DNA from 2 places in the Neobacillus sp. SAB-20_R2A genome. Region 1 is predicted to be linked to the other one. Evidence: riboswitches for the same ligand, from Rfam matches in the RefSeq annotation. Region 1 holds a riboswitch; the other holds the start of a gene.

The links. Region 1 has a riboswitch for glycine ahead of gcvT (glycine cleavage system aminomethyltransferase GcvT). Riboswitches for the same ligand answer to the same signal wherever they lie in the genome.
Region 2: linked by a shared signal. The riboswitch ahead of V5M37_RS15005 (amino acid permease) and the one ahead of gcvT (glycine cleavage system aminomethyltransferase GcvT) in region 1 are both predicted to bind glycine.

Annotation. Positions count from the first base shown of each region.
Region 1 covers NZ_CP145895.1:4,386,078-4,391,226, reverse strand. Annotated here, with positions in the region: gene V5M37_RS21495 (DEAD/DEAH box helicase) at 1-1,374, opposite strand, end outside; glycine riboswitch at 1,535-1,624, shown strand; glycine riboswitch at 1,628-1,704, shown strand; gene gcvT (glycine cleavage system aminomethyltransferase GcvT) at 1,856-2,962, shown strand; gene gcvPA (aminomethyl-transferring glycine dehydrogenase subunit GcvPA) at 2,981-4,327, shown strand; gene gcvPB (aminomethyl-transferring glycine dehydrogenase subunit GcvPB) at 4,320-5,149, shown strand, end outside.
Region 2 covers NZ_CP145895.1:3,076,919-3,082,067, forward strand. Annotated here, with positions in the region: rRNA gene V5M37_RS15000 (16S ribosomal RNA) at 1-811, opposite strand, end outside; gene V5M37_RS15005 (amino acid permease) at 1,317-2,705, opposite strand; glycine riboswitch at 2,875-2,934, opposite strand; glycine riboswitch at 2,937-3,037, opposite strand; gene V5M37_RS15010 (hypothetical protein) at 3,212-3,991, opposite strand; gene V5M37_RS15015 (methyltransferase domain-containing protein) at 4,024-5,149, opposite strand, start outside.

The DNA of each region.
Region 1 (5,149 bases):
TCGCTGCTCCAGTCTCATCGGGTTCCACGGCAGATCAAAATTGATAATGTGGTTGCAAAATTGTAGGTTAATCCCTTCCCCGCCCGCTTCAGTGGCAATCAGCACCTGGGCGTGCTTTTGGAACAACTCGCGCATCCAGTCCTTTTTCCCGCGCTTGAAACCGCCGCGGAAAGGAACGGAGGAAATTCCGTGCTGCTTTAAGTACCACTGTAAATATAATTGGGTAGCCCGGTATTCCGTAAAAATAATCACTTTATCATTTATTTTCTGAATTAATTCAAGGGCTTTTACTGCCTTGGAATTTTGCTCGACGGTCTCGACCTTTTTAATTAAAAAGTTGATTTGTTCTTGATAGGCCTGGGTTGGGTTTTCCTTTTTAAGAAGCATGTTTTTTAAGGTATAGAAAACGGCCTCGCGGCTTGAGCATGCTTCACGCTGCAAAGTCATCACAGAAAAACTGCTCGTTTGAACCCAGTCTCCCTCATTTTTAAGCTCTAAGATGGAGTCATACAGGTCGCGTTCCGATTTTGTAAATTCAATCGGAATCGTCTCCACATGCCGTTTCGTCCATTCGATTCCTGTATCGGCACGGCGGTTGCGGATCATGACTTTATTGACTAGCTCTTTTAGATGCTGGTCATCATTTAAGGAACGGGAATCACGTTTATATTTTTCGTAAAAGACAGTTTCATTCCCTAAGTGACCAGGCTTTAATAGGGATACGAGGTTAAAAATCTCCTCAATCCTGTTTTGAATAGGCGTTGCCGTCAGCAATAAACAAAACTTCTTTTTTAAGTTTTGAACAAATTCGTAGTTTTTGGTTTTATTATTTTTTAATTTATGGGCTTCATCGATAATGATGAGGTCATAATCTTGCTTGTAAATGATCTCCCGATGCGGATTTCGTTTCGCTGTATCGATGGAGGAAACAACGACATCACATTGTTCCCAAACATAGCTTTTTCTTTGAGTGACAGCTGGTATATAAAATTTGCTATTTAATTCCTGTGCCCACTGGGTGACTAAGGAGGCGGGAACAAGGATTAACACTTTTTTCACTAATCCGCGAATCATGTATTCTTTTAAAATTAACCCCGCCTCGATAGTCTTTCCGAGACCCACTTCATCCGCAAGGATGGCCTTTCCGTTCATGTTTTCAACCACCTGCTTGGCTGTTTCAAGCTGATGAGGGAGAGGCGTCAAATTTGGCAGATGCTTTGGGGCCTGCAGGCCTTCGAATTCCGGGACCACCAAGTGTTTTTCAATATCGATGGCCAATTTAAAAAGCTCCCAATTCCCCCAAGGTCCATCATGATCAATTTTATGTAAAAAATCATCCTGCCAGGAGGAATCAAATTCCATTTCGACATTCATCCGTTTCAGCTCCTTTTTTTCGATAAATTGTTATTGCCCGATATGTTGTTTTAATGGTAGGATGATAATAGCTTTGAAAGTTTCAAATATTTAAATAAGGTAATCTATTTTTTAAGTATAATTAGTATGACCAAATTGGAAAAAAATATTATAAGTGCGAATGAAAACAAGGGGAGAGACTACTTTTTGTAGCGCCGAAGGAGCAAGCAGCTTATGTGAATCTCTCAGGCAAAAGAACTCTTGTTGGACGCAGCTCTGGAGAGTGCTGGATGATACCAGCCACCAAAGGGGACAGCCGATTTAGGTAAACTTTCAGGTGCAAGGACAGAGACCTTCTTTATTGGTAAAGGGAGGTTTCTGTCCTTTTTTGCACCTTTTTGTTGTTTTTAGGAAAATGGCAAGGAGTTTTCCTATTTTTGTTAATTGGCAATAATTCATTTTTACAAATAATGAACATGTAGTAAATGAAGGGGGATTTATGATGACGGAATTAAAACGCACTCCGCTGTTCGAAGTTTACAAGGAATACGGCGGAAAAACCATCGATTTTGGCGGCTGGGAGTTGCCTGTCCAGTTTTCAAGCATCAAGGATGAGCATGAAGCTGTCCGCACGAAAGCCGGTTTATTCGATGTATCCCATATGGGCGAAGTTGAGGTAAAGGGCCCAGACAGCCTTAACTATTTACAAAAATTGATGACAAATGACATTTCAAAAGTGAAAGACGGCGGTGCACAATATACTGCGATGTGCTATGAAAACGGCGGAACTATTGACGACCTGCTTGTTTACAAGGTTGAAGATAATCACTATTTACTTGTTGTCAACGCATCGAATATTGAAAAGGACTACAACTGGCTGGAGAAGCATCTTGTAGGCGATGTTACAATCGAAAACTTGTCTGAAACAATGGCACAGCTTGCGCTTCAAGGCCCTCTTGCTGAAAAGGTATTACAGAAGCTTGCTTCAGAGACGGATTTAAGTCAAATTGGCTTTTTCAAATTCCAGCAGGAAGTTGTTTTAAATGGGAAAAAAGCACTTGTATCTAGAACTGGTTATACAGGGGAAGACGGCTTTGAAGTATATTGTGATGCCGGTGATGTCGTCGAACTTTGGACTGCCATTCTGGAAGCCGGAAAAGACGAGGGAGTTATTCCTTGCGGCCTAGGTGCACGCGACACACTTCGTTTTGAAGCAAACTTAGCGCTTTACGGCCAGGAATTATCACCGGAAATCTCCCCGCTTGAGGCAGGAATTGGCTTTGCGGTGAAATTGAATAAAGAGGCTGATTTTATTGGAAAAGAAGCTCTCGTGAAGCAAAAGGAAGCAGGTTTGTCCCGGAAGCTTGTTGGGGTTGAGATGGTTGACCGGGGAATTCCGCGACACGGCTATCCAGTTTACAAAGGGGAAGCGCTAATTGGTGAAGTTACCACCGGTACACAGTCCCCAACCTTAAAGAAAAACATCGGTCTTGCCCTCATTTCTTCCGAACATGCAGGACTCGATACCGAAGTGGAAGTTGAAATTCGCGGCAAACGTTTAAAAGCGAAAGTGGTTCCTACACCTTTTTATAAAAGAGAAAAGAAATAGCAGAAGGGAGCAAGGTTTATGAAACATCGCTATTTACCCATGACTGAACAAGATAAGCAGGCAATGCTGGAGACAATTGGCGTTTCCACTGTCGATGAACTATTCAGTGATATTCCTGAAAAAGTACGATTTAAAGGTGAATACAATATTAAACCGGCAAAATCAGAAACAGCTTTGATGAAAGAACTTTTTCAGTTAGCAAGCCGGAATGCTGATTTAAAATCGAATGTGTCTTTCTTAGGTGCCGGAGTTTATGACCACTATATGCCGGTTATCGTTGACCATGTCATTTCAAGATCAGAGTTCTACACAGCCTATACACCTTACCAACCGGAGATCTCCCAAGGGGAACTGCAGGCGATTTTTGAATTCCAAACAATGATTTGTGAATTAACAGGAATGGATGTGGCTAACTCCTCGATGTATGACGGCGGTACCGCACTTGCTGAAGCAGCAATGCTAAGTGCTGGTCACACTAAACGGAAAACCATCCTGGTTTCCGGTGCTGTTCACCCTGAATCCCGTGAGGTTTTGGAAACTTACGCAAAGGGTCAATACCTTGATGTGATTGAGGTTCCTGTGAAGGATGGCATTACTGATGTTGACGCCCTAAAAGGATTGCTAAATGCTGACGTAGCCGCAGTTGTCGTTCAATATCCAAACTTTTTAGGTCGAATTGAACCATTAAAAGAGCTTGAAGAGATTATTCACGAAAATAAAGCAATGTTTGTTGTTTCCAGCAATCCATTATCACTTGGAATTTTGACACCTCCAGGAAAATTTGGTGCAGATATTGTTGTCGGCGATGCCCAGCCGTTCGGAATCCCGACTGCCTTTGGAGGTCCGCACTGTGGCTATTTTGCGGTTACGACAAAGCTAATGCGTAAAGTTCCCGGCCGTCTTGTCGGCCAGACAACAGATGACCAAGGCCGCCGCGGTTTTGTTTTAACACTGCAGGCACGTGAGCAGCATATCCGCCGCGATAAGGCGACTTCTAATATTTGCTCCAACCAAGCCTTAAATGCCCTTGCTGCATCTGTTGCGATGACTGCCCTTGGAAAAAAAGGTGTCCGCGAAATCGCAACAGCCAATTTACAAAAGGCTCATTATGCGAAAATCGCTTTTAAAGAAGCAGGGCTTGAAGTAGTTAATGATGGTCACTCCTTTAACGAGTTTGTTGTCAATTTAAATAAACCGGTAAAAGAGGTTAATCAGCAGCTGCTCCAAAAAGGAATCATTGGCGGTTATGATTTGGGCCGTGACTATCCTGAGCTTGCAGGCCATATGCTGATCTGCGTAACAGAGCAAAGAACGAAGGAAGAGATTGATACATTAGTGAAAGAATTGGGGGATTTGCATGCATAATCAAGACCAGAAGCTGATTTTTGAAGTGAGTACACCAGGCCGGGTCGGATACAGCCTTCCGGAAATGGATGTTCCTGAAGCAGATGTTGCTGCGCTCCTTCCAGAAGGATATTTAAGGGAAGAGGAGCCCCTGCTCCCTGAAGTTTCAGAACTGGATATCATGCGCCATTATACGTCCCTCTCCAGACGGAATCACGGTGTAGACTCCGGTTTTTATCCATTAGGGTCTTGTACGATGAAATACAATCCTAAGATTAATGAGAATGTAGCCCGCTACAACGGGTTTGCGCATATTCACCCGCTCCAGGATGAAAGTTCCGTTCAAGGTGCGCTTGAGCTTTTATATGACCTTCAGCAGCATTTAAAAGAAATTACCGGTATGGATGAAGTGACCTTACAGCCGGCAGCAGGTGCCCACGGGGAATGGACCGGATTGATGATGATTCGCGCATACCATGAAGCAAATGGCGACCTAAAACGGACCAAAGTTATCATACCTGACTCCGCTCATGGTACAAACCCAGCTTCTGCAACAGTTGCAGGACTTGAGACGGTTACAGTAAAGTCGAATGAAAATGGTCTTGTAGACTTAGAAGACTTAAGAAGAGTGGTGGGAGAAGATACAGCTGCGTTAATGTTGACGAACCCGAATACACTTGGCCTTTTTGAAGAACATATTGTCGAAATTGCTGAAATCGTCCACGAAGCTGGCGGTAAGGTTTATTACGACGGGGCGAATCTAAACGCAGTTCTATCAAAAGCCCGCCCGGGTGATATGGGCTTTGACGTAGTTCACTTGAATCTTCACAAAACGTTTACTGG
Region 2 (5,149 bases), 1.3 Mb from region 1:
GACTACCAGGGTATCTAATCCTGTTTGCTCCCCACGCTTTCGCGCCTCAGCGTCAGTTACAGACCAGAAAGCCGCCTTCGCCACTGGTGTTCCTCCACATCTCTACGCATTTCACCGCTACACGTGGAATTCCGCTTTCCTCTTCTGCACTCAAGTCCCCCAGTTTCCAATGACCCTCCACGGTTGAGCCGTGGGCTTTCACATCAGACTTAAAGGACCGCCTGCGCGCGCTTTACGCCCAATAATTCCGGACAACGCTTGCCACCTACGTATTACCGCGGCTGCTGGCACGTAGTTAGCCGTGGCTTTCTGGTCAGGTACCGTCAAGGTACCGGCAGTTACTCCGATACTTGTTCTTCCCTGACAACAGAGCTTTACGACCCGAAGGCCTTCATCGCTCACGCGGCGTTGCTCCATCAGACTTTCGTCCATTGTGGAAGATTCCCTACTGCTGCCTCCCGTAGGAGTCTGGGCCGTGTCTCAGTCCCAGTGTGGCCGATCACCCTCTCAGGTCGGCTACGCATCGTCGCCTTGGTGAGCCGTTACCTCACCAACTAGCTAATGCGCCGCGGGCCCATCTGTAAGTGTCAGCCGAAACCGACTTTCAACCTTCCCTCATGTGAGGGAAGAAATTATCCGGTATTAGCTCCGGTTTCCCGAAGTTATCCCAGTCTTACAGGCAGGTTGCCCACGTGTTACTCACCCGTCCGCCGCTAACCAGCGGGACTTGCGCCCCAGTGATTCGCTCGACTTGCATGTATTAGGCACGCCGCCAGCGTTCGTCCTGAGCCAGGATCAAACTCTCCAATAAAGTTGAGTTGATTAGCTCAAAAAGTTACGTTGGCTCATGTTCTTCATTTATTATATAGAAGAAACACGATCATTATTGTTTGTTGACGTTTTTGTTTGTTTAGTTTTCAAAGAACTATCAATGCTTTTGTCTTTCGTTTTTTCAGAAGCGACAATGACTATCATATCACATTTCTAACAATCTATCAATCATCAATTTTTTTCCAATTGAGATTGACCGGAACACTCTGTTTAAGAGCGACTTTCACATCATAACATCATTGTTATTTTGATGCAACAGAAAGTTTTTTTCAATACATCATGATTTAAAAGCTTACCCAATGTATTTCAGTCACCTGATTGGCGACAGAAATTACAATTTATCTCTTTTTCAGATTGTTATCAACAAGTAATTATTTCCATAACAATTAATAAGCATTAGGTAAAAAAACACTAAACTCGAAAAAGAAAGAGTTTAGTGTTTTATTTTTTCCTATAAATAGTCCACACAATTTCACTAGTTCTAATTAATTTTCTACTATAGGCCCACGATTCACTTCATCCGCTTTATTTATTTTCGTTTTTTGCATTTTATAAATCACAATCAGCAAAATAAACCAAACCGGAGTGACAAATAAAGCAATACGGGTATCCTCTGCCAGTGCAAGTACGACAAGTACGAACGCAAGGAAAGCTAGGATTAAGTAATTAGCAAATGGATAAAACGGCATTTTAAACTTGTTTGCTTTCGCTAAATCCGGTCTTGTTTTACGATATTTTAAATGGGTAATAACAGTAATTCCCCATATAAAGATAAAACACACAGTAGAAACACTAGTGATCAGTGTAAATACTCCTTCAGGCATTATATAGTTTAAAGCAACGCCAATTAAAATAACAACAGTTGAGAAGAACAATGCATTGGAGGGTACTTTACGTACAGTAAGATTAGAAAGTGATTTTGGTGCATTATTATTTTTTGCAAGTGAGTATACCATACGGCTTGTACTAAAGATGGCACTATTACATGCCGAAGCTGCAGATGTGAGAACAACAAAATTGACAATACCTGCTGCTGCTGCGATACCAACTGCCACGAATACTTGGACAAATGGACTTTCGGCTGGTTTGATTGCGTTCCATGGATAGATGCTCATAATGACTAAAAGGGCACCAATGTAGAAAATGATAACACGAATAGGGATATTATTGATTGCTTTTGGAATCACTCTTTCCGGGTCTTCTGTTTCCCCAGCTGTAAGTCCTACAAGTTCAATGCCTACGAACGCAAAGACGACCATTTGGAATGAGAGGATAAAACCATTTATGCCATTCGGGAACATCCCATCATGGCTCCATAGATTCGTAAAACTCGATGGACCTGAATCTGTAGAAAAGCCCTTAAAAATCATAAAAATACCAATTACAATGAGTGCTAGGATGGCGATGACTTTAATTAATGCAAACCAGAATTCCATTTCACCAAATAGTTTTACGGTTGCAAGATTCATCATGAGTAAAAAAACGAGGGCAATTAATCCTGGCATCCACTGTGGCACATGGGGAAACCAATATTGAGTATAAATTCCAACTGCTGTCAAATCCGCCATTGCAATCGTAATCCAGCAAAACCAGTAGGTCCATCCGGTGATAAAGGCAGCCATATTACCAAAATAATCTTGAACAAAATCAACGAAAGAATGATAGTTCAAATTGCTTAAAAGCAGTTCTCCTAATGAGCGCATGATTAAAAAGCAAATGACGCCTGTAATCATATAAGCAAATAAAATCGATGGTCCAGCTAAGTGGATCGACTTTCCCGCCCCGAGAAATAAACCTGTACCGATAGCCCCGCCAATAGCGATTAGCTGCACGTGCCTGTTTTTTAATCCTCTAGCCAATTTTTGTTCCTGCATATCATTTTCCCCTCCTGATGCTGGCAATTTTAATATCCAAAATAGGTTTCATAAATCTGCATAAAAAAGCGCTTTCATTTTTTCTTTTAAATATCCAGCCCCTTTATTTACTTATTCCCATCTTTCTCAACCAAAAAAGGACAGAGAAAAATAGGGGTTCTCCTACTTTTCTCTGTCCTTTTACCTGAGAGTTTGACTCCTTTGGCGGCCCATGGGCTCTCTCCAGAGATGCGTCCTATTATGGTCCTTTTACCTGAGAGATTGATACCTGATTTTTGGAATTTGCTCCTTCGGTGCTAAACGATGCGTTTAGTCTCTCCCATAATATTCATCCGCTAATATGAATTTAATCTCATATTAGTTTATCAAATAAACAATGTCAATCGAATATTCAGAATATATATAATTCAGGAAAAATTCCTTATTATAAAAATAAGATTGATTGCCCAGATATAAGGAGTTTTTTTCCATTGAACACTTCTGCTCTGGCTTATAGTTCAACCCAATCAATCTACGTTTAGTATCTTTTGTAATTGTAGAAGTATAGTGATAAACTCCTTTGAGTCATGGTAAATTTGTTCCTGAGAATGGGCTGTATTGTTTCGTAATTCCTCAATTTTTCTGAAAAATTCCTTGCATTGACTATTTGATTCAAAGCCTAGCAGCTCGACTAATTTTGGCGTTTTCCGAATGATCGTGCCTTTATCAGATAACTGTAAATTGTCCACCAAAGTCAGGGCTTCATTTTTTGCTAACCGCTCTTCCAAAAGCTCTTTTGCTTTGGTTAATCTTGATTCTGTTAACTTATCAGCCCAGCTGCCATCCGGATAAAATTCTTTAATCACTGAACTGATGTACATTTCCAGAAGTGAAACAAAACTAAAAGCCAACATCCTTATTGGCTGCTTTTGCAAATCGGCCACCGTGACGATCCTGGTAACTTTGTTCTTTTCAAGGATAAAGGTGAATTCTCTCTCCTGAAAAATATCCAGCAAATCAATCAAAGAAGTGGAATCTGAGATAAGGTTATCGGCATGAAAATCCTCAACAAACTCACTTATTTTTCCTTCTTTTTTTATATCTTCTCTTTTTACGTATCCAATAAGTTTTCCGCCCTGTTTAACCCCATAAATATCAAAATCGCAATCAAACATTTCCTTTTTAACAGCGACTGCATCATCATCCGCCTCACATGTCTTGATCTCTTCTGAAAGCAATTCCACAGTCAGATTATTTTCATAGATATCTCTTAATTTCCGATAACCTTTTAGGGCATTGGATTTCAACCATGACTCCCCCTTCCTTATAAATGAAGCTTTTATTCTGGACGGTCTTTCAGGCTGTTGTACTTTACAATCGGTCCGAGGTGACTGAACTGCCCGGCTGCCTGCTCCATTAGCAGCTCTGCCTCTCCGTATGTCCCGGCAGGAAGAATGTCCAACTGACGATACCCCATATTACCATAGCAATAGACGAGCAGAAAATCATTCGTTTTCCAAACTTCAAAGCGATACATAAACCAGTGGTTAGGCACAGCCAAATACTGTCCAGATTGAAATGTTTTCACTCCTAGTCGGTGGAAGGCAAACTCTGCATTCACCGTGGTATAGGATTGGCCAGCCTCTAATATGAGCGGCTGATTTTTCGAATATAGGTGTTCCATCCCTTCCAAAGTGGAAAGTCCTGTTTCTTTTTTTGTCGCTACGATGACAGGAGATTGCTTTTTTGTTCTAAATTCATAATAGTCGATGATCTCACTGTCACTCCATTGTACATGGAGATTGGCTTCTTTTAGCAAATTGGCCCACTTCCCGACATCTGCCGGGCTTTCCAATCGCTCACAAGAGAGATAGGTTCCGTTCGGGGTTAAAAAGAAGTCAACGATTTGCAAATACCAGCTGTCACCAAACGTTGGTTTTTCCTTCAGGTGGTCAGGGAGCGACCAATAGTTTTGAATGAAAATGGGCCCCATAATCTCATGAAAGCTGCGTACCGAAATAATCATATCAAAAGAATGCTTAGAAAAATGGTCGAGGAGCTCCATAAAGCCGATTTGATAAAAACTCACGTTTGAGAGCCCTAGTTGTTTGGCCAACTGCCGGGCACACTGGATTCCGTTTTCCGACTGGTCGACTCCGACGATTTCCGTATCAGGAAAAAGCTGTGCATACCAGCATGCCGACAATCCATTATCACACCCGATTTCCAAAATTCTCTTTGGCTTTAATTCCTTTTGCTGGCTTACCCAGGTGAGCAATGATTTGTGAAAGGACATCGTCCACGATTCTGCCCCTAAACTAAATGGCAGGGTTTGATTCTTCACATCATATATGTTCCCTTTTCTTTTGCGGGAAATAAGCGGTTCCAGTTCCTCTGCCAAGACGGAATCTATAGCAGTGACGTGCTTCCAAAAAGCGAGCTTGCTTTTGCATTCTTTGATTCCG